DNA from 3 places in the Caballeronia sp. INML2 genome. Region 3 is predicted to be linked to each of the others. Evidence: predicted binding sites of a transcription regulator. Region 3 holds the regulator's gene; each other region holds the start of a gene.
What was found. Region 3 encodes LexA, which represses DNA repair genes until DNA is damaged. Its sites were predicted from a motif close to ACTGTATNNNNATACAGT; they were not measured.
Positions count from the first base shown of each region.

Region 1: a site for LexA is predicted at 9,023-9,040, ahead of NCT32_RS20785 (DUF2471 family protein). Genes of this name have one in related genera too.
Region 2: a site for LexA is predicted at 9,194-9,211, ahead of dinB (DNA polymerase IV). Genes of this name have one in related genera too.

Region 1 is NZ_JALQDH010000057.1:127,052-137,764, forward strand. Features, by position in the region: gene NCT32_RS20730 (AraC family transcriptional regulator) at 1-175, opposite strand, end outside; gene NCT32_RS20735 (SDR family oxidoreductase) at 455-1,195, shown strand; gene NCT32_RS20740 (SDR family NAD(P)-dependent oxidoreductase) at 1,248-2,009, shown strand; gene NCT32_RS20745 (SDR family oxidoreductase) at 2,051-2,899, shown strand; gene NCT32_RS20750 (oxidoreductase) at 3,052-3,786, shown strand; gene NCT32_RS20755 (hypothetical protein) at 4,036-4,554, opposite strand; gene NCT32_RS20760 (YceI family protein) at 4,738-5,376, shown strand; gene tdh (L-threonine 3-dehydrogenase) at 5,398-6,429, opposite strand; gene NCT32_RS20770 (glycine C-acetyltransferase) at 6,531-7,733, opposite strand; gene NCT32_RS20775 (helix-turn-helix domain-containing protein) at 7,887-8,489, shown strand; gene NCT32_RS20780 (CsbD family protein) at 8,617-8,805, opposite strand; gene NCT32_RS20785 (DUF2471 family protein) at 9,073-9,429, shown strand; gene NCT32_RS20790 (DUF2252 domain-containing protein) at 9,495-10,713, opposite strand, start outside.
Region 2 is NZ_JALQDH010000053.1:38,089-48,801, reverse strand. Features, by position in the region: gene NCT32_RS19820 (PAS domain-containing sensor histidine kinase) at 1-985, opposite strand, end outside; gene NCT32_RS19815 (alkaline phosphatase) at 1,371-3,179, shown strand; gene NCT32_RS19810 (hypothetical protein) at 3,360-3,587, shown strand; gene NCT32_RS19805 (hypothetical protein) at 3,809-4,030, shown strand; gene NCT32_RS19800 (MDR family MFS transporter) at 4,084-5,613, opposite strand; gene NCT32_RS19795 (hypothetical protein) at 5,672-6,085, opposite strand; gene NCT32_RS19790 (ATP-binding protein) at 6,078-7,427, shown strand; gene NCT32_RS19785 (response regulator transcription factor) at 7,595-8,278, shown strand; gene NCT32_RS19780 (DUF3563 family protein) at 8,305-8,499, opposite strand; gene NCT32_RS19775 (hypothetical protein) at 8,792-9,157, shown strand; gene dinB (DNA polymerase IV) at 9,321-10,499, shown strand; gene NCT32_RS19765 (TauD/TfdA family dioxygenase) at 10,679-10,713, shown strand, end outside.
Region 3 is NZ_JALQDH010000017.1:2,015-12,727, forward strand. Features, by position in the region: gene tkt (transketolase) at 1-309, shown strand, start outside; gene gnd (phosphogluconate dehydrogenase (NAD(+)-dependent, decarboxylating)) at 316-1,296, shown strand; gene NCT32_RS06485 (ABC transporter permease) at 1,355-2,215, opposite strand; gene nodI (nodulation factor ABC transporter ATP-binding protein NodI) at 2,220-3,182, opposite strand; gene NCT32_RS06495 (universal stress protein) at 3,514-4,023, shown strand; gene NCT32_RS06500 (DUF2939 domain-containing protein) at 4,041-4,637, opposite strand; gene NCT32_RS06505 (hypothetical protein) at 4,738-5,064, opposite strand; gene lexA (transcriptional repressor LexA) at 5,271-5,948, opposite strand; gene NCT32_RS06515 (sulfate ABC transporter substrate-binding protein) at 6,207-7,241, shown strand; gene cysT (sulfate ABC transporter permease subunit CysT) at 7,333-8,238, shown strand; gene cysW (sulfate ABC transporter permease subunit CysW) at 8,235-9,143, shown strand; gene NCT32_RS06530 (sulfate/molybdate ABC transporter ATP-binding protein) at 9,160-10,230, shown strand; gene NCT32_RS06535 (CysB family HTH-type transcriptional regulator) at 10,265-10,713, shown strand, end outside.

The DNA.
Region 1 (10,713 bases), on a different contig from region 3:
ACACCTCGTTGCCAAGGAATCCAAGCTTGCGCCCCTGGCAAACGATCACGATGCTCGGCTCGTACAAAACGGGCGTGCGCCCGAGCGGGCGATCAGATCGCATCAGCCGCACGGTATCGAGCGCCGACTGGGTGTAACCCTCGCTGGGTGCAAGTTTCTCCAGTAGCCGGACCATCCGGATGGAAACCGGATTGCGATTGTTTCGCACCACGCTCTCCCGAAGTTTCGACAGACAGCATTTTATTCACCTCCGCTGTATGCGCCAACCGAATCAATAGGATTAGGCAACGATGGCATCGCTCCATGTATTCGCCTGCGATGCCGTCTTTCCTACCATTCATTCACCGGCCGATGAACACATAGCGGTTCAACAGGCCGAGCTCCGGCAAGGTCGTCCTCCGCGCTATCAGTGACAGGCGCGGCCAATTTCGAACCAACAATAGGAGTATGCAAGATGGCAATCTCATCCACCGAGTCCAAAGTTATTCTGATCACCGGCGCAAGCAGCGGCATTGGCGAAGGCGCCGCCCGTTTGCTCGCGGCGCAAGGCCATCGGCTTGTCATCGGCGCGCGCCGCACCGACCGGCTCGTCGAGCTGACGGAGTCGCTGCAGTCAGCCGGCGGCATCGTCCGCTACCGCGAACTCGACGTCACCTCATCCGAGGACGTCGCGGCCTTCGCCCGCTTTGCGCTCGATACGTTTGGCCGCATTGACGTGCTTGTCAACAATGCCGGGGTGATGCCCTTGTCGCCGTTGAACGCGCTGAAGGTAACCGAGTGGAACCGGATGATTGACGTGAACATCCGTGGCGTACTGCACGGCATTGCGGCGGTCCTGCCGGCCATGGAGCAGCAGGGCCAAGGCCAGATCATCAATATCTCGTCGATCGGTGGGCTATCCGTAACGCCGACCGCAGCCGTCTACTGCGCCACCAAGTTTGCCGTGCGCGCCATCTCCGACGGGCTGCGTCAGGAGACCGACAAGGTCCGCGTGACGGTGATCTGCCCGGGCGTCGTGGAGTCCGAACTGGCCGATTCGATTTCCGACGACACCGCACGGTCGGCCATGCAGGAGTTCCGCCGCATTGCCATCGCACCTGACGCCATCGCTCGCGCCATCGCCTACGCCGTAGAGCAGCCGGCGGATGTCGACGTCAGCGAAATAGTCGTGCGGCCTACCGCAAGCCCGTTCTGAAAGTTGGGCACCTATCACTCAACCGATCTGGCCAACCATCAAGGAAACCATCATGACATCACGCAATCGAGAAACCGGAACGTTCGCGGGCAAAGTCGCGATCGTTACCGGCGCGGCCAGCGGCATTGGCCTGGCGACTACGGAACTGCTCCATGCCCAGGGTGCAGACGTAATCGCGGTGGGGCGCAGCGCCAATGTCGAGGCGCTTGCCCGCCCCGGCATCGTGCCCCTCATCGCCGACGTGGCCCGCGAGGAAAGCGCGGTGCAGGCTGTCGCAGCTGCGGTGGACAGATTCGGCAAGCTCGACATCCTCGTCAACAATGCCGCGATCATCATCAACAAGCCCGTCGTCGAAATGTCGCTTGAAGACTGGAACAGCATCCAGTCAGTCAATGCCACAGGTGCGTTTCTGTTCTCACGCGAAGCCATGCGCGTGATGGTGCCGGCAAAGACCGGCGCCATCGTCAACGTGGGTTCGTACGCGTGCTATCAGGCATTCCCGACGATCGCAGCCTATGCGGCCTCGAAGGGCGCGCTGGCGCAATTGACGCGCGCCTTGTCGCTGGAAGCCATCGACCATGGCATTCGCGTCAACGCGGTCGGGTCGGGCGACGTCATCACCAACATCACCAATCACATCCACGCTGACGGTCAGGCATTCCTCGCCGAGCACGGCAAAAAGGCGCCGATCCGCCGCGCGGCCCACCCGAAGGAAATTGCAGAGGTGATTGCTTTCCTGGCCTCGGAAAAGGCCAGCTTCATGGTTGGCGCCGTAGTGATGGCCGATGGCGGCATGAGCGTCGCACTCCCGTAAAGACATTGCACACCCGACTTTTCTACTCGAGGACTTTCATCATGAAATCAGCATCCCGTACCTGGTTTATCACTGGTGCATCGAAAGGCGTCGGCCAGAAGCTCGTCCGTCATCTGCTTGAGCAAGGCCACCGCGTGGCCGCGACCTCGCGCACCGCAGCTTCGCTGACGGAAGCGTTCGGTCAGGCATCCGACCACTTCCTTCCGCTCGAAGTGGACCTTACCAGCGAACAGAGCATCCGACAGGCAATCGAGAAGTCCGTGCAGACATTTGGCGCCATCGATGTGGTCGTGAATAACGCCGGATATGCTCAGCAAGGAACGGTCGAGGCACTGTCCGAAGGTGAGCTTCGTCAGAATTTCGAAGTTAACTTCTTTGCCCCAGCGGCTGTACTGCGCCATGCGCTGCCGCATCTGCGCAGGCAGCGCAGCGGACACATCATCAACATCTCGTCGATTGTTGGCTACCAGGGCGGATATGCCGGCTGGGGCAGCTACGTTTCGAGCAAGTTCGCGCTGGCGGGTTTGACGGAGTCGCTGGCCGCCGAAGTTGCTGAACTCGGCATTCGCGCTACGGTGGTGTATCCGGGCCCGGTCCGCACCGACTTCCTGTCGAACGGGGCGCTGGCAGTGGCAAAGCGGCAGATCGACGATTATTCGGAGGCGAAGGCGTCGCTCGACCTGCACCTGGACACGCTGCACGGCCATCAGGCGGGAGACCCAGACAAGCTGGCACTGCTGATCATCCAGGCAGCCAGTGTCGAGACACCGCCCTTGCATCTGTTCGCCGGCAGGATCGCCAACGACCTCGCAGCAGTCAAGGCCAAAGCAGTCGCTCAGGATCTCGACGCGTGGAGGGGCTCTTCCGAAGCCACCGACTTCGCGGACTGAGTCCTGGCGAAAGCCTCCGGTACTGAAGGAGGCGCTGGTGCTTACCACCGGCTAGTTCATTTCTTTGGTGCTGCAACAGCCATAGGCTGTTGCGCCCTGCGACTACCAGATGCGCTCTTTTGCAATCGCATTTGTCTCAAGGAACAGGAACCATGAGAAACGAAACGTCAAAAGTATGGCTCGTGACCGGCTGCTCGACTGGTTTCGGGCGCTTTATCGCTGAACATCTTCTCAATAGCGGCGATAAGATCGTCGCTACCGCCCGCAAGTCGGAAACGATCGCCGAATTGCAATGGAAGGGGGATGCGATTGTTCTACCCTTGGATGTCACAGATCGGGAGCAGTGCCGGAAAGTGGTCGAAGCCGCAGAAGCACATTTCGCCCGGATCGATGTTCTGATCAACAATGCGGGTATCGGCTTTTTCGGAGCGGTGGAAGAAACCGCGGAATCCGACGCGCGGCGACTGCTCGAGGTAAATTTCTTCGGCACTGCAAATATGATTCATGCTGTGTTGCCCGGGATGCGCGCGCGCCGCAGCGGAATGATCGTCAACCTGACTTCGATCGGCGGAATGGTCGGGTTTACGGGCGTCGGTTACTACTGTGCCAGCAAGTTTGCCGTGGAGGGACTGTCGGACACGCTCCGCAAAGAGGTCGAACCATTAGGCATCAAGATCATGACCGTCGAGCCAAGCGGCTTTCGAACGGAATGGCCGAGTTCCTCAGGTGAAGCTCAAACTATCATCGAAGATTATGACCGCACGGCCGGCGACGCTCGCCGCGCTTATCACGCCTCGGTAGGGCACCAGCGGGGCAACCCGGCGCGTGCTGCCGAAGCAACTCGAGAAGCAGCGCTTGCCGCCCAATCGAGCTCGAGAGTCTTATGACCAACCGCGAGTCCCGCATGAGCGCGGAAAGTCGATACTTTCATTTTGGGCACCTACTGACATGTTCAGACGACGAAGCAGCTTTTTGTCGGATCTTGGTTCCCCCCGGTTTTTTTGCAAGGACCTGCGCGCCCGTCGTGACAACGCGCCAGACGGCCATTTCAAAAGAGAAGTGAAACATCGCCACAATATTGGCGTTCTAATGAGGTTTCCGAAAAGTCGACACTTTATTGTCTCGCTGAGGATTCCCTAGAATTTCATTCTGAGCATGAAGCCCAGCGTGAATGGGAGATCGCTCGACGGTATCGGCGGAATCAGAATGATATTCGCGCCGACGTGCTTGTATTCGAGCATGATGAGCGGCGCGGCCACGGGCCCGACCATATGGTTATGCCCGATGCCATAACTGCCGTAGTCGTAGCCGGAGATGAGGCCGGCCATCACGGCGAGCCTGATGTAGTTCCAGTGAAGAAAGTCCGGGCCCCAGACGCCGCCGCCATAGAACGATGGCTTCGACAGCGAATTGCGGAAGTAGCCGCCCGTTACCGCCCATTGCGGCGCGACCCAGCATTCCGCGCCGATGCCGGGATTGAACTGCTCGAAATCCTTGTCCGGATGAAAGTGATGCGAAGCGACCATCGCGTCGATCCAGAGGCCGTCTCCACACCAGCTCGCGTGCGCGGCTGGTGTCCAGGCCGACGCGGCGACGGCGACGGCCGTCAACACGTGCGCGCGGAAGGTTCGGAAACGGGACAGCCATGTGCGCATGGGTTCTCCGCCGTCGCGCGCAGGCGATGGCGCCTTTTTTGAGATGGAGGTCGAGGCGAACTCTACCTGATCGCCGCATTTTTGTGTGTGCTGACGAAAAGCGCGTGACGGCTTGCGCACGCTTTCATGATCTCGGCGAAACTTGTCGAAATTTTCTTGTACGTGTATCCGAGGCAAAGCGCGATGAACGTTTATAAGTGTCTCGTTCCTTTTCTGGCGGCGGCCGCGCTGACGGCGTGCACGCCGCTGCAGGTCGTTACGCATCATGTGTCGTCGAGCGAATCGAGCGTGCCGCCGGGACGTTATCAGCTCGATCCGCATCACTGGAACGTAAGCTTCGACGTCGATCATTTTCACTACTCGCGCTTCGTCATCCGATTCGACAGGACAACCGCGCAACTCGACTGGAATGCGGACGGCATGTCGCGAAGCTCGGTGCGTGCGACCATCGACGCGTCGAGCGTCAACACCAACGTGCCGCTACTCGACCGCATGTTGAAAGGGCCGGACATGTTCGATGTCGAGCGGTATCCGAGCATCGTTTTCGTCAGCACGGCTTTTCAGCGCACGGGCGACGACAAAGGTGTATTGACGGGCGACCTGACGATACGCGGCACGACGAAGCCCGTTACGCTGAACGTGACCTTCAACGGGCATGCGGTCAATCCGCTTACGAAGCAGGAAACGCTGGGCTTTTCAGCCGATGGACATTTCAGCCGCGCGAAGTTCGGATTGACGACGTGGTATCCAGCCGTCGGCGACGATGTGCACGTCGCCATTCAGGCCGAATTTTCGAAAGCGCCGGCTGTTTCTGCTCAATGACAAGCCAATGACGAGCAGCGTTCAAGCTGCGGTCCAGTCGAGCACGACCTTGCCGCTGTTCCCGGAGAGCATCGTGTCGAACGCCTGCTGATAGTCGTCGACGGCAAAGGTGTGTGTGAGGATCGGCGATAAATCGAGGCCGCTTTGCAGCATCGCGACCATCTTGTACCAGGTCTCGAACATCTCGCGTCCGTAAATGCCCTTGATTTCGAGTCCCTTGAAGATCACCTGATTCCAGTCGATCGCGGTCTGTGCCGGCGGAATGCCGAGCAGCGCGACCTTGCCGCCGTGATTCATCGATTCGAGCATCGCCGTGAATGCGCTCGGCACACCCGACATTTCCAGACCGACGTCGAAGCCTTCGGTCATGCCGAGTTCGCTCATCACGTCACGCAGGTTTTCGTTCGCAACATTGACCGCGCGCGTCGCGCCCATCTTGCGGGCGAGTTCGAGGCGATAGTCGTTGACATCGGTGATGACGACGTTGCGGGCGCCCACATGCCGCGCGATCGCGGCGGCCATCACGCCAATCGGCCCGGCGCCGGTAATCAGTACGTCTTCGCCGACGAGATTGAAGGAAAGCGCAGTGTGCGTCGCGTTGCCGAACGGATCGAAGATGGCGGCGAGATCGTCGGAGATATCGGGCGGAATCTTGAATGCGTTGAACGCAGGAATCACGAGATATTCCGCGAACGCGCCTTCGCGGTTCACGCCAACGCCGACCGTGTTGCGGCACAAGTGACGACGGCCCGCGCGACAGTTGCGGCAGAAGCCGCAGGTGATATGGCCTTCACCGGACACGCGATCGCCGATGGCGAATCCGCGCACTTCCTGACCCATCTCCACGATTTCGCCGACGTACTCGTGCCCGACATGCATCGGCACAGGAATTGTCTTCTGTGCCCAATCGTCCCACTTCCAGATGTGGATGTCGGTGCCGCAAATCGCTGTCTTGCGGATCCGGATGAGAACGTCGTTGTGGCCGACTTCGGGCCGCTTCACGCGCGTCAACGTGAGGCCGGGTGCGCGTTCGAGTTTGGCGAGGGCTTTCATTGCGTTTGTTCCTGACGTGTGGTCTTCGTGGTGCTTCTTCGAAGGTCGAGGGCTCGTGGCCCGTTCCTCGTGGTTTATGCGCATAAAGTCCGCGGTGCTGCTCAGCGGATGACGCCGAGCGAGCGGCCGACGCGCGCGAACGCATCGACTGCGCGATCGATCTGTTCGGGCGTATGCGCCGCACTCATCTGCGTGCGGATGCGCGCGCGTCCCTTGGGTACGACGGGGTAGGAGAAGCCGATTACATAGACGCCTTCTTCGAGCAACGCATCGGCCATCTTCGAGGCGAGTTGCGCGTCGCCGAGCATGACCGGGATGATCGGATGTTCGCCGGGGACAAGGTCGAAGCCGAGCGAGGACATCGCGCGGCGGAAGTGCGCGCCGTTCTCGCGGACACGCCGGCGCAATGTCGCGCCTTCAGCGCTGTCGAGCAGTTCGAGCACCTTCAGCGATGCCGCCGCGATACTCGGCGCCAACGAGTTAGAGAACAGATACGGCCGACTACGCTGACGCAGCAGGTCGGTGACCTCCTTGTGCGCGGCGACATAGCCGCCTGATGCGCCGCCGAGCGCCTTGCCGAGCGTTCCGGTGATGATGTCCACGCGATCCAGTACGCCGCAGTGCTCCGGCGTTCCGCGTCCGCCTTCGCCGATGAAGCCCACGGCGTGCGAGTCGTCGACCATCACAAGCGCGCCGTAACGGTCGGCGAGATCGCAGATCCCGGCAAGGTTCGCGATGATGCCGTCCATCGAGAAGACGCCGTCGGTCGCAATCAGTTTGAAGCGTGCGCCGGCGGCGTCGGCTTCCTGGAGGCGCGCCTCGAGATCCGCGAGGTCGTTGTTCTTGTAGCGCAGACGCCGCGCCTTCGAAAGCCGCACGCCGTCGATGATGCTGGCGTGATTGAGCTCGTCGCTAATGATGGCGTCTTCCTCTGTCAGCAGCGTCTCGAAAAGGCCGCCGTTCGCGTCGAAGCAACTGGAATAAAGAATTGCGTCGTCGGTGCCAAGAAATTGCGCGATCGCCTGCTCGAGTTCCTTGTGCACGGTCTGCGTGCCGCAGATGAACCGTACGGACGCCATGCCGAAACCGTCGGCGTCGAGACCAGCCTTCGCGGCCTCGATGAGGCGGCGATCGTCCGCAAGACCGAGGTAGTTGTTGGCGCAGAAGTTCAGCACGCCGCTTCCGTTCGCGAGCCGGATATCTGATGACTGCGGGCTTGCGATTACGCGCTCCGTTTTATAGAAGCCTGCAGAGCGAATTTCGTCGAGTGTCGAACGCAGATGGGAGAGATATCGGTCTTTCATCGCAATCCTTTGTTTGGCCTGATCGTGGTGTCCGGCCGCGCAGTGCGCGCGAGCGGCCCTTAGCCCTGTTATAGTGCATTCATCGCATCGGACACGTTCGATATTTCGAACTTATTTTCGATATGCCGAACACTTTAAGGGATTGATCGATTCATGGCAAGCACGGTTTCGGAAGGAAAAACAGGCGACCTCGCGGGGGCCGGTGCGACGCCACCGCGCGTCGGAGAGATCATTCAACGCTTGCGCAATGAACGGAAGCTGACGCTCGACGATTTATCGCGGGCGGCCGGCGTGTCGAAGTCGATGCTGTCGGAAATCGAGCGCGACAAGGCGAATCCGACGATTGCGGTCGCCTGGCGACTGACCAACGCGCTCGGCATCAGTCTGGATCAATTGTTCGCGCAGCAGAGGCCGGTCGAAGCAATCCGCGTTGCCGGGCCGCACGAAATACCGACGTTGACCGGCGATAACGGTGGTTATCAGTTGCGTGTGTGGGGACCGATAGAACTAGCGGGCAAATTCGAATGGTATGAACTCACACTGCAATCGGGCGCCGCGCTCACGTCGAACGCGCATGAACCGGGGACGCGTGAGCACGTGACGGTGCTAAACGGGACGATCGAAGTGGATGCGTCGGGTTCGACGCGTCGGCTCAAAGCGGGAGAAACGGCGCGCTACGCGGCGGACGAAGCGCATGCGGTCCGCAACGTCGGACGCGCGGAAGCCAAGGCGCTGCTCGTGGTGATTCACGGCTGACGCGTCCGCGGCAACTTTATGCGCACAAAGCCCGCGACAATAGTTCACCCGCAATGAAAAACGGGACGCGCATCGGAGCACGTCCCGCCGGAAACGGCGCCAACGTCGCGGCGCCGAAACGCCCGTCTTACGGGTTCTTCTTCACAGTGTCCTTCAGATCTTCGCGCGCATCGCCCACGCCTTTCTGGACCTTGCCCGCAGCCTGTTGCAGATCGCCCTTGGCTTCCTGAGCCGTGTCGCCAGTTACCTTCCCGACGCCCTCATTGATCTTGCCCTTGACCTGCTTGCCGACGCCTTCGACTTGATCCTTATTCATCTCAGTTCTCCCGTGGTTTGCAGCGGTGTTGGCCGCGCGGTGCCGTCGAACGCACGCAGTAGCGTCTGCGCGTTCAGCTCGGAAGATTTCCCAAGCATGGTTCCACGATGCGCTTCGACGGCCGGCACGCATAGCAGCGAATGTCTGAATCGCACGTAGGCGGAATCGCACATACACCCGGGTCGAGTAGCGCGACGCTATTTTCATTGCAACAAGTACTGTATGTTTATACAGTATAATGAGACCGGTTGGGAAAAGGGGTGAATCATGGAGTCGAATGGCGAGAACCTGAGCAGGCGGCAGTTTGCCCGCGCCGTGCGCGACCTGGAGCGCATCACGCGTCAGATCGCAGGGCGTTACATCGACAAAGGCGTGCCGTTGACCTGGCGGCTATTGCACGCAATCGAGGCCGAGGCCGTCGCGGACCTCGGGTTTGCCGGACGGCACGAAGCCGCATTGCGTGAACTGTTTGCGCGTCCCGACGACTTTCATTTCCCTGAGACGGACGACGTAGTCGATGTTGCATCGTCCGACGCGTTGCCCGCCGTTTTCGCTTTCGCCGTAGACGCTTACGAGCGCGCAGCCCGACAAGGGCAACCGCGGGCGGTCATCGGCGCGCACTGACGTGGCACCCGGGGACGCGGCGATGCCGACGTCCCCGGTTCCATCTCACCCGGCATCGAATAGCTTCAAGGCGCAAAGTCGGCCGACATGTCCGCATCGGAACGCGCTTCGAGCTTGCCGTTCCGACACGCGGCACGAAACACCTCGTAATCCTTCTCCACCTGATCCGCGTAGCTCCGCCCGTAACGCACCAGCACTTCGGCCATGCGATCGCTGTTGCCGAGATAGCCCGAAATGTCCGGCGCGCGTCCGCCTGCCTTCGCGTGCGCGCGGGCAAGTGCCCAGCCGCAAAGCGCGGCGTATTCGCGAAAGGCGTCGTCGCTCAGGTTTTCGAGTTCGGCGGAAATTTTCATGTCGCGCAACTGACGGATGTACAGCGTACGTCCGAGCGGCCCTGTCGCCCAGCCGAGGAACGGGTCCGTGGCCGCCTGCATCAGACGTTGACCATGAACGACGCGCTGTCCATCGTGCCCGGAATGGTCCACGTCTCTCGCGTGCTTCGCGTATCTCGCGACAACCGACGTCGATGCTTCCTTCATCTGCAAAAAAAGCGGTTTGTCGTGGTGGTCGGTTAGCAACAGGACGAAGCAACGCGTGCCGACACTGCCCACGCCTACCACCTTGAACGCGACGTCCTGCAGCGCGAATTGCGACAGCAGCCTCGCCCGCTCCGGCGTCAGCGTGGCCACGTACTTCAGCATGAGCGCCTCGAAAATCTCGTCGCGCCTGCCTTTCAGCGTCATCCAGCCATCGTTTTTGTCGATCAGCGTGCTCTTGCCCTGAATGTGGAATACGGCAGGCGGCGCATCGCGAATGCGCCAGGCGTCGCAGGTCCGTTCCGCGAGCTTCGGCAGCATCGTCTCGTGCGTGCGGCGCGACGCCCGGTCGATGCCGCGCTTGATGCGCCGCCGCGCGTCCTCGCTCTGCAGCGTGTCGTGCATGCGATCGAAAGTGATGCGCTCGTACCAGAGATCGAGCACGCTCATTTCGGCGTACTCGCGCAGATGCGTCTGATAGCTGCGCGCGGCGCGAAAAGCGAACTCGTCGGCGGCAAGATCTCCGTGGCCGAGATGCCGACCGGCGATCGTGAAGCTCGCAACGAGCCGTTTCAGATCCCATTCCCAGGGTCCGGGCGCGGTTTCGTCGAAGTCGTTGAGATCGAAGATGAGCGCGCGCTCCGGCGTCGCGAAGCCGCCGAAATTGGACAAATGACAGTCGCCGCAAATTTGAATCGCGATGCCGCTGTCCGGCGTGGTGGCCAAATCATGCGCCTGCAAAATGGCG
Region 2 (10,713 bases), on a different contig from region 3:
CGATCTTGCCCGTGGTGATGCGGCCCATGTCCAGCAGATCGTCGACGAGCCGGCCGAGATGCGACGTCTGCCTGTCGATGATGTCGCGGCACGCGGCGACGCGCTGCGGCATGTCCGTTTCCATCTGCATCACGCCGATGGCATTGCGCACCGGCGCGAGCGGATTGCGCAGCTCGTGCGCGAGCGTAGCGAGAAACTCGCTGATGCGCCGCGACGATACCTCGAGCTGCTCGAGGCGCTTGCGCTCGCTCATGTCGCGCGTGACCTTCGCGAAGCCGCGCAGCACGCGATGCTCGTCGTACACCGCCGTGATGATCACGTTCGCCCAGAAGAGCGAGCCGTCCTTGCGCACGCGCCAGCCTTCGTTTTCCACGCGGCCAGTGCGAATCGCGGTCTGTAGTTCGATCTCGGGAAGGTTCGCGGCCAGATCCTCGGGGCAATAAAACGTCGAAAAGTGCTTCCCGAGAATCTCCGATGGCTGATAGCCCTTGATGCGCATCGCGCCCGTATTCCAGCTCGCGATATGGCCGCCCGTATCGAGCATGAAGATCGCGTAGTCGCTCACGCTTTCCACGAGCAAACGGAAGCGCTCTTCGGACAGACGCAGCTTTTCCTCCTCGGCGCGCTTGGCGGTGAGATCGTGCGTGCATTTCGCGTAGCCGATGATCTCGCCCTTCGTATTGCGCGCCGCGGTAATGACGACGTTCGCCCAGAACAGCGAGCCGTCCTTGCGCACGCGCCAGCCTTCATCCTCGAAGCGGCCGGTCGCGTACGCCTGCTTCAGTTCGTATTCGGGCCAGCCGCGCGCCACCGACTCCGCCGTGTAGAAGCGCGACAGATGCTGGCCGATGATCTCGTGCGCCTCATAACCTTTGATCTTGCGTGCGCCGCTGTTCCAGCTCGTGATGCGGCCGTTGAGGTCGAGCATGAAAATCGCGCAGTCTTCGATCGCATCGACGAGCGCGTGATACTGCGCGTCGGTCATTGCGCGCCCGCTCGAAGCCGGGCCTGCGACGCCGAGTTGGGGAACGGCGGATCTCGATCTGGTCATGGGTCTGTAGTCAGCGCAGCGGTGATGTGGTGTATCGCATTTCCGTGTAGCCGGTGCGTGGCCGGTGGACATCGCCTGGACAAAAGTCGCTTACGACAGTTTACCCGCTGGCGGCGCCTCGCACCGAAGCCTTTGTAACAAGCGGTAGGCGGCGGCTGGCCGTCCCGTAAACGTCCCTTGACAGCGCGCGGTGTGATTTATAGCTTTTAATCATTTCAATCCCGAAAAGAGCCTCGCTCATCCGTCGGATCGGCCGCTCGACGCATCCAGCGAACTCGTCTGTTGCGCACCGCCCTGACGTTTGCAAACGGAGGCTCTCATGGACCGTCGTCGCTTCCTCTCGCTGTCCGCGTTCTATACCGTCGCGGCCGCCACCGGCACGCTTGCCGCCTGCCATTCGGGCGATCACGACGACAACGGCAACGCCGGGGGCGGCGGTTCGACGCCGCCGCCCGCGGGCGCATTTGCGTTCCCGCAAGGCGTCGCGAGCGGCGATCCGCGCGACGTCTCCGCGGTATTCTGGACCCGCTGCGTCGCGAACGGCAGCAATGCGGCGGCGTCGCCGTCGCCCGTCGCGGTGACGTTGCAGGTGTCAGCGCAGCAGAACTTCGCGCAGCTCGTCGCCAGCGTGCCGTTGAGTGCCGTCGCAGATTACGACTTCACCGTGCGGACCAAGGTCACCGGTCTCGCCGCGAAGACGACGTACTACTACCGTTTCGTCGCGGGCAGCGACATCAGCGCGACGGGCACGACGCGCACCGCGGCCGCGGCGAACGAAGCCATCCCGCAACTGCGCTTCGCTTGGTTCGTGTGCCAGAACTGGAGCGCGAATCACTGGCAGGCAATGTCGCTGCTGGCCGCTGAAACCGATCTCGACTTCGTCGTGCATCTGGGCGATTACATCTACGAGGCGGGCTTCGCCGCGCAACCCGGCACCGTGGAGCCGGCGCATCCGGCGATCACGCTGCCGAGCGGCGGCGCCTATGCCAGCACGTTCGATGACTACCGCACGCTATATCGCACATATCGCGGCGACGCGCGCCTGCAGAACGTGCATGCGCGCTTCCCGGTCATCGCGATCTGGGACGATCACGAATTCTCCGACGATTGCTGGCAGGATCATCAGACCTATACGAACGCCAATCTTCAGCAGACCGCGCGACGCCGCAATGCGAATCAGGCGTGGGCCGAGTACTTGCCGGTCGACTGGGGCGACGTGTCGTTCGATCTCAACAACACGGCCTACGACAACATCCGCATCTATCGCGACTTCCACTTCGGCTCGCTCATGCATCTCGTGATGACCGACGAGCGGCTCTATCGCGACGATCACGTCGTGAGCGAAGCGGCCATCGCGCAGGCGCTCGGGCACGATCCGGTCAACGGCAACGATCTCGTCGGCTCGCGTTATTTCGTGGCCCAGCAAGTGCTCGCGCGATTCGAAGCAGCCGATACGCAACGGCTCGGGCGCGTACCCTCTATCTTCGGTCCCGCGCAGACGCAATGGTGGAAGGACACGCTGAAGGCTTCCACCTCGATATGGAAGGTATGGGGCAACGAAGTGATGATGAACCGACTGTGGCTCGATCTCACGTCGATCGCGCCCGCGCCCGATAACGTCGTGTTCGTGCTCGATTGCGACGCGTGGGATGGCTATCCGTCGCACAAGGCGGATCTGCTGTCGTTCGTGAAGGCGCAGAACATCACGAATCTCGTCGCGATCACGGGCGATCTGCATGCGTTCCAGGCGGGCATCGTGCGCGACGTGCCCAATCCCGCGACGGGCACGCCGGTGATGATCGATCTGATGTCGGCGGGCATCAGCAGCCAGCCTTTCTTCGAAGACGTGAAGACGTATGCGGCGGGCATGCCCCTCGCCTCGCTGATCGGTTCATCGGCGCTATTGGACAGCTTCATCCGCCAGAACAATCCGGACATGCTGTATGCCGATCACGACGGCATCGGCTACGCATCGGCGACTCTCACGCCCACGCAATTCGTCGCGATCTTCAACAAGATGAAGTTCCTCAATGCCGACGGCACTGCGCCGCAAAGCCCGCTGCAAAAGCGCACGCGACTGACGATCAATGCGGGCGCGGTATCCGTCGCTGTCGAGGACAACGTGTGAATGCACAACGCGCTTCATACACAAGCGATCGATCCATCCATTCCTATCCGTGCTTTTGAGGGGATTTCAACGCCGATCCGCGCACGTAGACTGCGTGCACATTTCATGAGGTCGGTTGCTGGCAGGCAGTGCAATGAGGCCGATTTGAAGTGGCTATGTGAAACCCTCAGGAGCACTATCATGACCGGCAAACTCAAAGGCATCTTCCTCGTCGCGGCGCTCGCGGGCGCTTCCCATGCAATGGCGAGCGGCTATGGCCCTGCACCGTATTACTCGCCGATGGACGGCGCGCCCATGTCGCAGCAAGGCATGAACATGCAGACCATCGCACAGGATGCACAGCAAACCAACGACGCGAGCGTCGACAAGTCGAAGCAGGACAGCCCGCTCATGCAGGCGCAGGACTGAGCACGTCTGCGATGACTTCGCGTCCTGCCGGTCATGCCGGCGGGACGCGCTCGTCCTGAATCCGCCGATGCGGTGACACCCATGGTGAGCCGTTCTTCCGGGGGGATTTCAAGTCGAGCGCACGCAATTACACTGCGGGCACATTTCGGAGGGTCGAGCCTGTGGCAGGCAGTGCGAAGAGGCCCTTGAAGTGAACCTTCGAAACCTTCAGGAGCACGACCATGACAGGAAGACTCATCGGCATTGTCCTCATCGCGGCGCTGGTCGCCGGATGCTATGCGCTCGCACGCGGCCATGGTCCCATGACGTACTACATGGACGACAACGCGCTGCTGTCGCGCTATCTCGCCGATGCACAGACGCTCGCAAGCGACAGTCAGCCCGCGAGCGCGAGTGTCGCGACCGTGAAGCACGACAGCCCGCTGCTTCAGTCGCAGGACTGACGACGCTCGGCGAAATGCGGCTGATGTACTGGGTCCAGATCATCGCCGACGATTCAATGGAACGCCTGATTCGCCGCGTTTTTCGCGGCGTTCGATGCGCCGTCCGCGCCGACGTTCCCGACGGTTTCCTTCGCGCGCCCGATCTCGATCTTCGGCATGAACAGCATCGCGACGACGGTGCCGAGCGCGATCACGAACATTGCCGCGAACGTCAGATGCAGCGAGTGATGCAGCACGAGTCGGATCTCGTTGTTCGTCGCGAAGTCGCCGGGCACGGACGAGAGCAGTTGCTTCAACTGGTCCGCGTGCACGGGCGGCAGGCCGTCCGTATGCGTGAGGCCGTAGTTCTGCACCGCGCCGAACACGGCGGCGCCGAGCGTGTTGCCGAGATTGCGCGAGAAGAGGTTCGATGCGGTCGCGCTGCCTCGCTCGTGCGGCTGCACGATTTCCTGGATCAGGATGAGACACGACACGCTCGTGATGCCCATGCCTAAGCCGAGCACCGCCGAGCCGACGCCCGCCCAGATCGCGCTCGATTGCGGACCGAGCAGCACGAAGGGCAACGCGCCGAGCGGAATGAACACCGGGCCGATCATCAACAGGCGCCTCAGACCGATGCGGCTGAACGAGCGCGAAGTAAAGGTCGCGCCGCTCGGCCAGCCGATCATCATCATCGTGAGCGCGAGGCCCGCTTCGACCGGCGTGCGATGCATCACGCCCTGCACGTACATCGGCAGGAAGGTGGTGAGGCCCATCATCGCCATGCCGGCGAGCAGGGTCGCGACGTTGCTCGCCGCGATCGGCCGATGCGACCACAGGCCGAACGAGATCATCGGATCGGCGGCGCGGCGCTCCTGAACCACGAAGCACACGCTGGCGATGACCAGCACCGCGATCTCGATGCCGACGCGCGCATTGCTCGCGTGGCCGGCGTCGGTGAGCGTCATCATCAGCGCGGCGACGGCGGCGGTGAAGAAGAACGCGCCCGCGAAATCGATCGCCGGACGGCCGTGACGCTTTTCCTCGTGCAGGAAGAGGATGAAAAGCAGCGCGGCCAGAATGCCGATCGGCACGTTGATCCAGAAGATCCACGCCCACGAGAACTGGCGGATCAGCAGGCCGCCGACCATCGGCCCGAGCACGGCGGACACCGCCCAGACGCTCGCGAGATAGCCCTGCACCTTGCCGCGCTCGCGCGCCGGATAGAGATCGCCGACCACCGTCAGCGCGACCGGCAGGATCGCCCCCGCGCCGACACCCTGGATCAGCCGGAACACGATCATCGCGGGCATCGACCACGCGAAGCCCGCGAGCACCGAGCCGATCAGAAAGATGGCGATGCCCGCAAGGATGGCCGGCTTGCGGCCGTACAGGTCCGCGAGCTTGCCGAACACCACCGTGAGCGCCGTCTGCGTGAGCAGGAAGGAAGAAAACACCCAGCTGTAGAGATTGAGCCCGCCGAGTTGCGTCGCGATTTGCGGCATCGCGGTCGAGACGATGGTGGCTTCGATCGCGACCATGGCCATCGAGGCCATGACCGCTGCAATGACGAGGGGACGGGCGGTTTGTCTGTTCTGTGACATGCGGTGATGAATGGCAGATCGCGCGCCGCGCGAACCGGATGCGATGCGCGCGAAGCGGTCATGCTCGAAAGATGGAATTGCGGCGGCGACGCCCAGGCTTGCGAATTCCTTGCAGCCGAAGCAATGTCGCCGATGAAGAAGCGCCGGATGCAATGTTATCCCGCCGCGGGAAACGCTGCTCGGCGACGCCTGACGCGCCCTCATTCAACGCTAATTCTTCGCGCCTACGCTTCTTCATGTGGACGGGCGGCGCTTGCCCCAGCACTTTGCGGCTCGTTTCACGTTTTTCGTAACTCCTCAGCCCTTGGGCGTCGGCCGTCATCGGACCGACGCCCTTTTTCTTCCGGCGCTCACGCGCAGCTGTCACGCACATGTCGTCTTTCAGACCGAAATCTCCGGGAATGTCGCCTAAAATCGAACGGGCAGCTGAATCGCCCCGTTCCTTTCCGAAGCGGCGCACCCGGATGATCAAATCACTGAAGAATCAACTCGTCGTCGCGCTGGGGCTGCTCGTGAGCGTGATCGGCGTCGTGCAGGGCGTGAGTTCGTATCAGTTGAGCAAGACCGGCATGAGCGCGCTCCTCGACATGCGGCTCGAACAAGTGGCGGCGCGCATGCGCGACGGCTTCGCCGAGGGCATACCGCAGAATCCCGCGCGCGGCTCGCAGGACGATCGCGATGTCGTCGTCGTCGTGTGGAAGCCCGATGCCACTTTCCCGTTCCGCACGACCGATCCGTCACTGCATTTTCCGCGCGACGCGCAAGCGGGTTTCTCCGGCGTCGAGGTCAACGACGAACATTGGCGCGTCTTCACCCGTCAGGAGCCGACGATGACCATTCAGGTCGCGCAACGTTCGTCCGTGCGCCGCGAGATCACGCAGGAAGCCGCGACGCAAACGCTCTGGCCGATCGCCGTACTGCTGCCGCTCATATGGATCGCGGTCGCGCTCGTCGTGCGGCGCTCGCTGCGTCAGTTGAACGAGCTGGGCGCGCAGGTGCGGGCCATCGACATGGGTCATCTGCAGCCGCTGCCGACCGTCGGCGTGCCGACGGAAATCACGCCCTTCATCGAGTCGATCAACACGATGATCGAGCGCCTGGCCACCTCGATCGAAAAGGAACGCAAGTTCATCGCCGACGCCGCGCACGAACTCCGCACGCCGCTCACCGCGCTTCAGCTTCAGGCCGACAATCTCGCGCCGCATATCGTCGCCGGCAATCAGGAGCGCTTTCAGGAATTGCGCAAGGGCATCGCGCGCAGCGGCAAGCTCATCGCGCAACTCTTGCGGCTCGCGCGCGCCGATGCACCGGTGAACGGCGCACCGCTCGCGCGCGTAGACCTCTCGGAAGTGGTGACGGGCGCCGTCGCCGACGTGCTGCCGATCGCGATCTCGCGCGGCATGGACATCGGCGCGGAGGAAATGGTGAACGCGCACGTGCGCGCGGTCGAGACGGACATCGGGATGGCGGTGAAGAATCTCGTGTCGAACGCGGTGCGCTATACGCCGGATGGCGGCACCATCGACCTGCGCATGCGGCGTGACGGCGACATGGTCTGGATCGACGTGATCGACAACGGCCCGGGCATCGACGAAGCACTGCTGCCGCGCGTGTTCGATCGCTTTTTCCGGGCGAATCCGGACGTGGAGGGCAGCGGGCTAGGCTTGTCCATCGTGAAGGCTATCGCCGCGCGCTACGGCGGCGACGTCACGCTGAGAAACCGCAGCGACGGCCAATCGGGCATCGTCGCTTCAATCAGCTTTCCGGTCGAAGAAGTCAGCGAAAACGTGCCTGCGCCTGTATTCAACACGTAGGGATTTGCGCGCGCTTTTACGACGATTACAATGCATTCGCTGCGCGGCACAAAGCGATCTTCACCGGTCAGTAGAAGAATTAAATAGACCGGTCGTGCGTTTGGATTTTTCGGGCCGCATTCCTAGGCGCGTGGCGCGCGCCATTCTCGCGAGGCGCGGGGTGGAACATGCGAATTCTCCTGATCGAAGACGACGTGCAGATCGGCACGAGCCTCATGCGTGCGCTCAAGGATGCCGACTATGCCGTGGACTGGGTCCGCGACGGCAACGCGGGCCGCGAGGCGATCAACGCCGCCGAATACACCGTCGTGCTGCTCGATCTCGGCTTGCCGGGCGTGACGGGCATCGAGCTGTTGCGACAGGCGCGCACGGGCGGAAACGCGACGCCGGTGCTGATCCTCACCGCGCGCGATGATGTCGACACACGCGTTCATGGCCTCGATCTCGGCGCCGACGACTATCTGCTCAAGCCCTTCAATATGCCCGAACTCCTTGCGCGCATCCGCGCGGTGCTGCGGCGCAAGGCGGGCTACGCGGTCTCGCGTCTCGGCGACGATTCGATCTGCCTCAATCTCGACCAGCGCACGCTCACCTGCGGCGAGAATTCGGGCGTGCTGTCCGCACGTGAATTCGCGCTGATGCACGCGCTGCTCGAACGTCCCGGCACGATCTTCTCGCGCGACCAACTGGAAGACCGGCTCTATGGCTGGGGCAAGGAAGTGGAGAGCAACGCCGTGGACGTGCTGATCCATTCGGTGCGCAAGAAATTCGGCGCGGGCGTGATCCGCAACGTGCGCGGGCTCGGCTGGACCGTGATGCTCGGGCAGGCGGGCCGCGAGGAAACGAAGTAGCGCGCGTTGCATCGGCGGCGCGGCGCTCAGGGCCGATCGTGATGCCGCCCGAGGGCGCCGCAGAAATACATGCTGTAGTCGTGATCCTGCGTTTCGACCTGACGCATGCGGCGTTCGAGATCGGCGAGATCGCTCGATGATGCGAGATAGGCGTCGCGGGCCTCGTCCGGCGTGTGAATCGAGAAGAGATGGTCGATGGACTGCGAAAGACGTGCAAACATGATGTGCTCCCGTCGTTGAAAAAAGGCCGATATGAGTGGGGCCGACGAAAGCAGGTTATGCCCGGCGAATTAGAAAGGAATGAGAGCGCAATCGCATGCCTTCGATGCGCGATTGCGCCCTTCGCATGACGAAGCGTTCGCCAACGCACCGTGAATCCGATCGCACTGCGGGCAGGCACTGCCGCGCCGCACCATCCCGTGCTATCGTGCTTTTATACGGGTTACATGCGGGTTTCGATACGAAACGCCGTGCGTCATCCGCGTTCGTCGATCGTCTCTCGTGAAGGCCGCCATGAACGATGTGTCTCGTATCCTCAGTGCCCGCGACCGCGTCGAGTTGCTCTGCTGGCTCACGTGCGGCAGTCTCGGCGCGTATTACCTGAATGGCGACTGGCCTGCCGCCTCGTTTCACGTGCAGGCCGCGCATAAATGGCTCGACCGGCATCAGCGCCTCGCGGACTGGCTCACGGTCGCCAAGCTCGCCGCCATTGCACGCGAGATCGCCACGCAGCATTGCGCGCTGCTCGAAGCGGACTGGGCGCGCGACGCCGTCGAGGAAATCCTCGACAGTGAAGACCTCAACTATCAATCGGATGTCGTCCGGCAGGTCTTCGACGATTGCCGCCGCGCACTCGCCGAAAAGCGCACGCCGGAATGACGTGCTCGCGCGCACGGGCAGGCTCTAGCGCGAATTACTGTATGGATGTACAGTAAGCCATTTTTATTGCCTGGCGGCACTGCCTTAGCATGTTCGGTGCGTTCTCCTCTGTCGATTTCGCCTTGAGCGCGTCTCGTTGCGCAGCGACGTTCTGATCGCCGCAATGGACACGCCGTCTCCGACACCCGCGCCGCGCCGCATCGCGCATCTCGACATGGATGCGTTCTTCGCGTCGGTCGAACTCCTGCGTTATCCCGAACTGCGCGGCATGCCCGTCGTGGTCGGCGGCGGCCGCAGCGCCACGCCCGAGACGCTCCCCGACGGCTCGCGCCGCTTCAGGCGCCTGCGCGATTACGCGGGCCGCGGCGTCGTGACCACATCCACTTACGAGGCGCGCAAGTTCGGCGTCTTTTCCGCAATGGGCATGATGAAGGCCGCGCAGCTCGCGCCCGACGCGATCCTTCTGCCGACCGACTTCGAGTCCTATCGCCACTACTCGCGCCTCTTCAAGGCCGCGATCGCGACGTTTACGACGCAGATCGAGAATCGCGGCATCGACGAGATTTATATCGACGTCAGCGATCTGCCTGGCGAGCCGGCCGATATCGGTCAGCGGATGAAGGACGCCGTGCGCGAGGCGACCGGGCTCACGTGCTCGATCTGCATCGCGCCGAACAAGCTGCTCGCAAAGATCGGCTCCGAGCTCGACAAGCCCGACGGCCTCACCATCCTCACGATGGCCGACCTGCCGACGCGCATCTGGCCGCTCGCCGCGCGCAAGGTGAACGGCATCGGCCCGAAGGCGAGCGAAAAACTCGCGGCGCTCGGCATCGTCACTGTGGGCGATATCGCCGCCGCCGATCCCGGGTTCCTGCAGACGCACTTCGGCGGCACGTATGCCGCATGGCTCGCGCGCATCGCGCAGGGACAGGACGAGCGGCCTGTCGTCGTGAGTTCGACACCCAAGTCGATGAGCCGCGAGACCACGTTCGAGCGCGACTTTCATCCGAAGCAGGATCGCGCGACGCTCTCCGCGGAGTTCACGGGCCTGTGCACGCGTGTCGCCGAGGACTTGCAGCGCAAAGGCTATGTCGGGCGCACGGTGGGCATCAAGCTGCGCTTCGACGACTTTCGCACCGTGACGCGCGATCTCACCGTGCCTGTTGCGACCGCTGATCCGGTCGAGATCCGCCGCGCCGCGACCGAATGCCTGAAGCGAATCGTGCTCGATCGCCGCATCCGGTTGCTTGGCGTGCGCGTCAGCGCGCTCGCGGGGCGCGATGAGAGTGGTTTCGCCGAGCCGGTGCAGGTCGAATTACCGTTCGACGCCGCCGGCGACTAAGCGTTTCCCCGTACGGCGCACTCGTCACCCAATGCCTATTAGGCTGATCAATACAGAAGTCTTTCATTGGTTCACCGCTCTGAGCGGGCTTTATCGCAGCGGCGCATAACGAAAGCTCGGATCCTTCGTTGCCGGCTCAATCGACGCGCGTTAGATTGTTCGCTTCCCCGAAGTTATCGATGGTTATCGATTCGACCGTGACGATTCAGACCGC
Region 3 (10,713 bases):
CTGAAGGCCGAAGGCATCGCGGCGCGCGTCGTGTCCATGCCGTCGTGGGACATCTTCGAGAAGCAGGATACGGCGTACAAGGACTCGGTGCTGCCGCCGGACGTGAATGCGCGCGTCTGCGTCGAGCAGGCCGCGACGCTCGGCTGGGATCGCTATGTCGGCCGGCTGGGAACCCAGATCGTGATGCACACATTCGGCGCATCGGCGCCGTTGAAGGCGTTGAAGAGCAAGTTCGGCTTCACGCCGGAAGCGGTCTACGAAGCCGCGAAGAAGCAGATCGAACGCGTGAAATCCAACGGCAAGGAGTGAATCATCATGCAGATCGGCATCGTGGGACTGGGGCGCATGGGCGGCAACATCGGGCGGCGGCTGATGCGCGGCGGGCATGCCTGCGTCGCGTACGATCACAATCCGCAAGCGACCGAAGCGCTCGCAAGCGACGGCGCGACGGGCGCGAAGGACCTGGGCGATCTCGTCGCGAAGCTGGCCGCGCCGCGCGTCGTCTGGCTGATGCTGCCCGCGGGGAAGATCACCGAAGACACGCTCAACGATCTGCACAAGATTCTCGGCGCGGACGACGTGATCATCGACGGCGGCAACAGCTTCTATAAAGACGATATCCGCCGCGCCGCGCAGTTGCGCGAGCAGGGCATCCATTACGTCGATGTCGGCACGTCGGGCGGCATCTGGGGACTGGAGCGCGGCTACTGCATGATGATCGGCGGCGATGAGGCGGTCGTGCGCCGGATCGATCCGATTCTCGCGACACTCGCGCCGGGACGCGGCGACATCCCCGAGACCCCCGGCCGCGAAGGGCGCGATCCGCGCGTCGAGAATGGCTACATGCATTGCGGACCGGTCGGTTCGGGGCACTTCGTGAAGATGGTCCACAACGGCATCGAGTACGGTCTGATGCAGGCGTATGCCGAAGGCTTTCACATCCTGAGGCACAAGGAGTCGAAGGACCTCGCGGAAGGCGAACGCTATACGCTCGATCTCGCGGATATCGCCGAAGTATGGCGGCGCGGCAGCGTGGTGTCGTCATGGCTGCTCGATCTGACCGCGGGCGCGCTCGCCAGCGACGGCACGCTCGAGCGCTTCTCGGCGGAAGTCGCGGACAGCGGCGAAGGGCGCTGGACGATCGAGGCGGCGATCGAGGAAGCGGTGCCCGCGCAGGTGCTGTCGGCGGCGCTTTACACGCGCTTCCGTTCGCGCGATGCCGAATCGTTCCCCGAACGCATGCTTTCGGCAATGCGCTTCGGCTTCGGCGGACATCACGAGTTTCCCGCGAAGTAGCGTTGCTTCGTCGACGGTGTAAATACGGCGATGGACTTGAGCGGTCCATCGCCGTTTTTCATTTCATCATGCGCCGCCGGAAGAGCCATGCGCACAGGAAGAACGGCACGAGCGCATACGCGAACAGCACGAGCACATGGAGGGCTGCGCCGTCGAACGGGCGGCCGAGCATCGCGGGGCGGATCAGTTCGACCGCGTGAAAGAGCGGCAGTACCTGCGTGACGTGCTGAGCGAGCGCGGGCAGTTGCGCGATCGGAAAGAACACGCCGGAGAGCAAGAGCATCGGCGTGAGCGCGAGCGTCTGATAGAACATGAAGAAGTCGTAGCTCGGCGCGAGCGCGGTGATGACCATCGCGGTGCTGGCGAAGGCGAGTCCCGTCAGCGCGATGACGGGCAGCGCGATCAGCATCGACGGAAAGCTCGCATAGCCGAGCACGCCCGCGACGATCATGATCGCCACGCCAGAGAGCACCGACTTGCTCGCGGCCCATACGATCTCACCGAGCACGATGTCGCCGAGTGTGAGCGGCGTATGCATGATGGCTTCCCACGTGCGCTGAACGTGCATGCGCGAGAAGCCCGAGTACATCGCCTCGAAGCTCGCGGACATCATCACGCTCGATGCCGCCGTGCCCGCCGCGAGAAACGCGATGTACGACACGCCGTCGACATGCCCGACCATCAGCCCGAGACCCAGTCCCAGGCCGAAGAGATAGATCATGGGGTCGGCGAGATTGCCGATCATCGAGGCAATCGCGAGCTTCTTCCAGACGAGATAGTTGCGCCGCCAGACCGACATCCAGTGCGTTGCATTGGCGGGCAGCGCGCTGGCTAGCGGCGTCACGCTTTGCGCGTGTTTCGGCTGCGCCCGCTCGCGTTTCTTGTTCTTGTCGATGCGGGATGGTTCGAGCGTATCCATTGAGTCAGTCCACCATTTCCCGTCCCGTGAGACGCAGGAAAACATCTTCGAGATTCGCCGGACGATGCAGATAGCGCACGTCCGCGCGGCCTTTCACGCGCGCATGCACGGGCTGCGGATCGTCCACGTAGCAAAAGAGCGTTTCGCCGCTCACTTCCATGCGCTCGACGAACGGCTCGAGTTCCGTCGCGAGCGCCTGCGGATCGGGCCCGTAAATCTCGATGACATCCGAGCCGATCACCGATTCGATGAGATCGTGCGGACGTCCTTCGGCAATCTTGCGGCCTTCCTCGATCACGCAGACGCGGTCGCACAGACGTTCGGCTTCTTCCATGAAATGCGTCGTCAGAAGGATGGTCTTGCCGCGCGTGAGCAGCGAGCGCAGGCGCTCCCAGATGAGATGCCGCGCTTGCGGATCGAGTCCGGTCGTTGGTTCATCCATCACGAGGACATCGGGATCGTTGACGAGCGCGCGCGCGAGCGTGAGACGCCGCTTCATGCCGCCCGACAATTCGCCGACGCGCGCATTCGCCTTGCTCTCCAGACGCGCGAATTCGAGCAGCGAAGGCACGAGCGCATCCATGCGCGCGCCGGTCAGACCAAAGTAGCGGCCGAAGACAGTCAGATTTTCGCGCACCGTGAAATCGGGGTCGAGGTTGTCGAACTGCGGCACGACGCCCACGCGTTCTCTCGCGAACCGGGCGCGCGCGGGGACCGGCTCGCCGACGAGACGAATCGCGCCGCTATCGGGGAAGGTGATGCCGAGCAGCATCTTGAGCGTCGTCGTCTTGCCCGCGCCGTTCGGGCCGAGCAGTCCGAAACATTCGCCGGGCCGCACATCGAACGAGAGACCATCGACGACGGTGCGTTCACCGTAGTGCTTCCTTACTTCGCTGAACTCGATGGCGGGCGCGCCGCTTTCATCGGACCCGCGTGCAGTGCGCTGTTGCAATGTTTGATCAGTCATGCATTCGTGCCGGGAAAACCGCGTGGGGAAATCCAGCGGGCTAGTGTAATCCATTGCACCAAGGCGATGCCTGGCGTGCAACCGCGTGCGGCGGGCGCGTTTCAAACCTGTGCGGTGAGCGTTGAACCGGTTCCGGCCGAAAGTGCCAGAGGCTTGTCCGTTGGCGTGTTCAGAGTTCTGGCACGGTGCGAGCTAGCATGTTCGCGCCGGTAAGCGTTTTCCAGCGTTGCCACCCATGTGGCGACACACGATGATGAAGCAACGCCGCGGGTAAATCGCGCTGTGGTCGCATCGAGCGGGCGCGAAGGGCAAGTTGGCCAGGGAGGTCATGATGGAAAGCTACCGAAAAATCCTGCTCTGCTATGACGGTTCCAGAGAGGGTCGCAAGGCATTGCGGCAAGGCGCGAATCTCGCGCTGGACCTGAATGCCGAGACGCACGTCCTCGCGGTGGTGGACATGCGATCGAGCATTGCGCAGAGCGCCGGACTGCTAACCGATATGGCCTGCGGACGCTTCGAGGAGGCCGCGCGCGACATTTTGCAGGAAGGCGTCGACTGGCTGCGCGAGCGGGGTCTTCAGGCGCAGGGACACTTCGCGTTCGGGCACCCGATCGACGAAATCGCCGCGCTTGCGGAAAGCCTTCAGGTCGATCTCGTCGTGGTGGGGCATCGCTGCCGCAACGGTCTCGCGCGCTGGTGGATGGGCGCGGGCAACACTCCGTTGCTCGACCGCGTGAAGTGCAGCATTCTTGTAGCCGTCTGTCAGGCCGGTGAATCGGCGGAGGCCGAAGACGAAGCGGCCTACGCCGCGAAACCGGTCAAGGCCGAAGCCGGCGCCTGAAGAGGACGTTCGACGCGTCACCCGTTGAGATCGACCGCGACGAGCTTCCATGTCACGAGGCCGTAGCGATGGAAGATCGCCGAGTAACGCGCATCTCCGGCGCCGTGCTGATACGTGACGACGAACGTGTTCAGGCTTCGATAACCGGCCGTGGTCTGGGGCGGCACCTTCGGTGCCTGCTGCGCGGTCGTGACGCCGGGGGCCGGCGCGTCCGGGTGCGCCGCCGATGAGCCGCTCCCGGCCGGCGGCGGCTGCTCGCCCGGATCGCCGCGCGGCGGAATGCCGTTCAGAATCGCCGCGACGCCGTCCGGTGTCGCATAGGAGTCCACCAGAGGACCGACGAGCGCTGCGCCGATCATCGCCCCGATGATCGCGAGCGGATTGCTCTTTTGTATATCGACGCGGCGCGTGAGCAGCGCGCCGACCTGCTCCTTGAGGCTCGCGCGCAGCGCGGGAAAATCGACGTACTCGTTGACGGTCTGCGCATCGCGCGCATCGGCTGCGCGTTTTACGCGGTTCAGCGCGATGTAAGGCGACGCATAGATAAAAGCGAGCGCCGCGGCGAGAATCAGGACGAGGACTGCGGCGGCGACGGAGCGGCTAGTGCGGGACATGCGACGGCGAAGCCTCTCTGCAAAACGTGAATCTGAAATTGACCTCGCAGGCGCGTGATAAATCCCGTTGATTCACATTCTGCGGGCGGTGCGCCTCGTTTCAGGCGAGGATGCCGCCGGTGAGCCCTGCGTTTTCCTCCGCGATGCAACGGTCGATCATGCGCGACACTTCGTCGATCTTGCCTACCAGAATCACGCGTGACTGGCCGCGATAGACACGCACCGGCGCGCGCTGTTCCGGCTCCGCATGCACTGTGCTGTTCAACGACACGCGCGCGAAAGCCGGCTGCTGGGACGGCAGCGCGGGCATTTCGTCGAAGAGATCCGACGTAGTTTCGGCGCGCGGCATGCCGCAGGCGATCAGCGCGCGCAGATGGCGCAGGCGGCCGAATTGACGGAAGGGCAGCAGCCGGGCAAAACGTTCCATGATGACTCTCCAGACGATAGGACGCACCGCGGCGCACCGCGCACGGCGGCCGTCATGCTTGTTATGTTTGAACCGGCTCGACTGAACGTCGAAAGCGGTTGGTGAGGCTATCTTGCGATGTCAATGAGACATTTCTTGTCCCGTTGCGAAAGTGAGCGAATGATTTGCCTCCGACTTTCGCTTCCCGCCCATGTCGCGCGGAGACCTCAGAACTCGCCTGAACGAATCAGCCCGACCGCGATGCCTTCCAGCGCGAAATCGCTGCTGCCGGAGCGCACGAAAATATTCTCGTAATCCGGGTTTTCGGCGATGAGCTCGACGCCGTCCGGACGGCGTTTCCAGCGTTTGACCGTCACGTCGTCGCCGAGACGCGCGACCACGATCTGTCCGTCTTTCGCTTCGGTGCGCTTCTGCACGGCCAGCAAGTCGCCGTCGAGGATGCCGGCGTCGCGCATCGAGAGGCCGCGCACTTTCAGCAGATAGTCCGGCCGGCTGGAAAAGAGCGCGGGGTCGCAGGCGTAATGCTGCGAGATGTGTTCCTGCGCGAGGATCGGACTTCCGGCCGCGACACGCCCGACGAGCGGCAGCGACAGCTGCATGATGCTCTGATGCGGCAGCGTGAATTGATGGGGCATGTCCTCCGAACGATCGGAGCGCGAGGCATCGCCGAGCAGCCTGATGCCGCGCGACGAGCCCGCCGCGAGTTCGATCACGCCCTTGCGCGCCAGCGCCCGCAAGTGCTCCTCTGCGGAATTCGCCGAGCTGAAGCCGAGTTCCGCCGCAATCTCGGCGCGCGTCGGCGGAAAGCCCGTGCGGTCGATCGCGCGCTGGATCAGTTCGAACACCTGCTGCTGCCGCGCGGTAAGTTTTGATGTCTTGGTCACTGGCTCGGGCCCTTGGTGCACTGTATGGATGGACAGGTGACTGTATTTTTATACAGTATTTCGCGCTTTTCAAGCTTTACTTTAAGTTCGCCCGTCTGCGGCTGCCGCGCGCACGCTTCGCGGCCGCGATCGCTTTTTCCATCCAGGAATATCGTTCTTAGCAGTTTTACGTATAAAAAAGTGAATAACGATTATTTCTAATCATATAGACGCCTCGATAGACTGATTCCGTCAATTCGATAAGACGGAGAACGGGGAATGCAAAGCATCAGACTGGGATTGGGCAAAGGCGCGCGGCGCCTGCTCGCGGCGGCGGCGCTGACGGCGGCGGGCGTTGGGATGGCCGCGTCGGCCTTCGCGCAGACGTCGTTTCTGAACGTCTCATACGACCCGACCCGCGAGCTGTATCAGGACTTCAATCAGGCGTTCGCGAAAAAGTGGAAGGCCGATACCGGCGAGACGGTGACCTTCAAGCAATCGCACGGCGGCTCGGGCGGACAGGCTCGCGCGGTGCTCGACGGTCTGCAGGCCGACGTCGTCACGCTCGCGCTCGCTTACGACATCGATGCGCTCGCCTCCAAGGGACTCGTCGGCGCGGATTGGCAAAAGCGCCTGCCGGACAACGCGTCGCCGTACACGTCGACGATCGTGTTCCTCGTGCGCAAAGGCAATCCGAAGCACATCAAGGACTGGGACGATCTGACGAAGCCCGGCGTGTCGATCGTCACGCCGAACCCCAAGACCTCGGGCGGCGCGCGCTGGAATTACCTCGCGGCGTGGGCGTATGCGCAGCACAAGCCGGGCGGCAACGAGCAGACCGCGAAAGATTTCGTGACGAAGCTCTATAAGAATGCCGGCGTGCTCGATTCCGGCGCGCGCGGCGCCACGACGAGCTTCGTGCAGCGCGGCCAGGGCGACGTGCTGATCGCGTGGGAAAACGAAGCGTTCCTTTCGGTGAAAGAGTTCGGCACCGACAAGTTCGAGATCGTCGTGCCGACGGTGAGCATCCTCGCGGAACCGCCGGTCGCGGTGGTCGACAAGGTCGTCGACAAGCACGGCACGCGCAAGCTCGCCGATGCCTATCTCAAGTACCTGTATAGCGACGAAGGACAGCAGATCGCCGCACGCAACTTTTATCGGCCGCGCTCGGACAAGGTGCCCGCCGAACTCACCAAGCAGTTTCCGAAGCTGAAGCTCTACACCATCGACGACACGTTCGGCGGCTGGACCAAGGCGCAGAAGACGCATTTCGCGGACGGCGGCGTGTTCGATTCGATCTATCAACCGCAGTAACAGAAGAAGCGGGCGACGCGGCGCATCCATGACGCCGCGCGCCCGAAGCAGCAACGCGCCTCACCCCGGCGCAAAAAAGGATCAATCAAGGATGACGACCCTCACATTCAAGAAGCCGAGCGCGCTTCCCGGGTTCGGCCTGACGCTCGGCATCACGGTGGCGTACTTGAGCCTCGTGGTGCTGATTCCGCTCGCCGCCACCTTCGCGAAGACGGCGACGCTCGACTGGGCGCAGTTTGTACGCGCGGTGACCTCGCCGCGCGTGCTCGCGTCGTATCGGCTCACGTTCAGCGCGGCGCTCGGCGGCGCACTCATCAACGCGGTGTTCGGCTTTCTCGTCGCGTGGGTGCTTGTGCGCTACACGTTTCCGTTCAAGCGCATCGTCGATGCGATCGTCGATCTGCCGTTTGCGCTGCCGACTTCCGTCGCGGGCATCTCGCTTGCCGCGGTCTATGCGGGCAACGGCTGGATCGGGCAATATCTCGCGCCGCTCGGCATCAAGGTCGCCTTCACGCCGCTGGGCGTGCTCGTCGCGCTGACGTTCATCGGCTTGCCTTTCGTCGTGCGCACGGTTCAGCCCGTGCTGGAAGAATTCGAACGGGAGCAGGAAGAGGCCGCCGCGTGCCTTGGCGCAACGCGCTGGCTGACGTTTCGCCGCGTCGTGCTGCCTTCGGTCTTTCCCGCGCTACTGACGGGTTTCGCGCTCGCGTTCGCGCGCGCACTCGGCGAGTACGGCTCGGTGATCTTCATCGCGGGCAATGTGCCGATGAAATCCGAGATCACGTCGCTGCTCATCATCACGAAGCTCGAACAGTACGACTATGCCGGCGCGACCGCGCTCGCCGTCGTGATGCTGTGCGTGTCGTTCCTGATGCTGCTCTTCATCAATACGCTGCAGTGGTTCCTGCAGCGGCGCACGAGCAGGACGGGCGCGGCGCCTGCCGTCGCGGCCGGCCCTTCGCTGCACGTCGGACATCCGGGCGGAGGTCACGCATGAGCACGCCCGATAGCAAGGCGCTTCCGGTGCACGCACCCGTGCGCGTGCGCAAGCACAGCCTCAACCCCGTCACCGAGCCGCGTGCCGTGCGCTGGCTGCTCACGGGCATCGCGCTCGTGTTTCTTGCGCTCTTTCTCGTCGTCCCGCTCGTCGCGGTGTTCGTGCAGGCATTCGCGAAAGGCATCGACTATTACTTCGAGTCGCTGAAGGATCCCGATGCGTGGTCCGCGATCAAGCTCACGCTGGTCACCGCGGCGATCGCCGTGCCGCTGAATGTCGTGTTCGGACTGGCGGCGTCGTGGGCGATCGCGAAGTTCGACTTCCGCGGCAAGGCGCTCTTGACCACGCTCATCGATTTGCCGTTCTCGGTCTCGCCGGTGATCTCGGGTCTCATTTACGTACTGATCTTCGGCGCGCAGGGCTGGTTCGGCCCGTGGCTCGCCGCGCATGACGTGCAGATCATCTTCGCGGTGCCGGGCATCGTGCTCGCGACCATCTTCGTGACGTTCCCGTTCGTCGCCCGCGAGCTGATTCCGCTGATGCAGGCGCAGGGCAACGACGAAGAGGAAGCGGCGCACGTGCTCGGTGCATCGGGCTGGCAGATCTTCAGGCGCGTGACGCTGCCCAACGTGAAGTGGGGCCTGCTCTACGGCGTGATCCTCTGCAACGCCCGCGCGATGGGCGAGTTCGGCGCGGTATCGGTCGTGTCGGGCCACATCCGCGGCCAGACCGACACGATGCCGCTGCACGTCGAAATTCTCTATAACGAATACAACTTCTCGGCCGCGTTCGCGGTGGCGTCGCTGCTCGCGCTGCTCGCGCTCGTCACGCTCGCGCTCAAGCTCCTGGCGGAGCGGCGCATGTCGCAAGCCGTCAGCGAAGCCCGGAAACCCGCCCAGCATTGAAGAGGCCGACAACATCATGAGCATCATCGTTCGCAATCTGCAAAAACGCTTCGGCGATTTCACCGCGCTCGACAACGTCACGCTGGATTTTCCGGCAGGCGAACTGGTCGCGCTGCTCGGGCCTTCCGGCTGCGGCAAGACCACGCTGCTGCGGGTCATCGCAGGCCTCGAATTCGCCGATGCGGGACAAGTCGTGCTGCATGGAGAGGACGTCGCGGCAGTCGGCGCGCGCGAGCGGCAAGTCGGCTTCGTGTTCCAGCATTACGCGCTCTTCAGGCACATGACGGTGTTCGAGAACGTCGCGTTCGGCCTGCGTGTGAAGCCGCGCCGCGAGCGTCCGAGCGAAGCCGCGATCCGCGAGAAAGTGCATGAACTGCTGAAGCTCGTGCAGCTCGACTGGCTCGCCGAACGTTTTCCCTCCGAGCTGTCGGGCGGACAGCGGCAGCGCATCGCGCTCGCACGCGCGCTCGCCGTCGAGCCGAAAGTGCTCCTGCTCGACGAGCCGTTCGGCGCGCTCGACGCGAAAGTGCGCAAGGAACTGCGCAGCTGGTTGCGCCGCCTGCACGACGATCTGCATATCTCGACACTCTTCGTCACGCATGACCAGGAAGAGGCGCTCGAAGTGGCGGACCGCATCGTCGTGATGAATCATGGGCGGGTGGAGCAGGTAGGTAGCCCGCAGGACGTGTACGATCATCCGCAGACGTCGTTCGTGTACGAGTTTCTCGGCGCGGCGAACCGGCTGCAGGGCAATGTCGATGCGAACGGCTTCGTCGCCGATGGCGCCGCGAGCCCGATCGCCACACAGGCGCATTTCAGCGGCCGGGCGCTTGCGTATGTGCGCCCGCATGATCTCGCACTGTATCCCGCCGACGGCGCGCATCGCGATGGCATCGTGGTCGGCGTGCGGCGCGTCGTGACGCTGGGCGGCTCGGTGCGCGTCGAGCTCGAAGGCAGCGCGGGCAGCGTGATCGAGGCGGAGCTGGATCGGGAGGCATGGCGCGCGCTCAAGCTCGATATCGGCGATGGCGTGACGGCCGTGCCACGCGCGCTGCGGGTCTTTCCGGCGCCATCGCCGGCGCAATGACATAACGACATAAAAGGATCGCGGAGAGGTTCACATGAATTTTCAGCAACTGCGCTTCGTGCGCGAGGCCGTGCGTCAGAACATGAATCTGACGGAGGTCGCCAACGTGCTCTACACGTCGCAATCCGGCGTGTCGAAACAGATCAAGGATCTCGAGGACGAGCTCGGCGTCGATATCTTCATTCGACGCGGCAAACGTCTCACGGGACTCACCGAGCCGGGCAAGGAGGTGCATCAGCTGATCGAGCGCATGCTGCTCGACGCCGAGAACCTGCGGCGCGTCGCGCGCCAGTTCGCGGATCAGGACAACGGCCACCTGGTCGTCGCGACGACCCACACGCAGGCGCGTTACGCGCTGCCGAAGGTCATCCGCCAGTTCACGGAAGTGTTCCCCAAGGTGCATCTCGCGCTGCGCCAGGGCAGCCCGCAGCAGATCGCGCAGATGATCATCAATGGCGAGGCGGATATCGGCATCTCGACCGA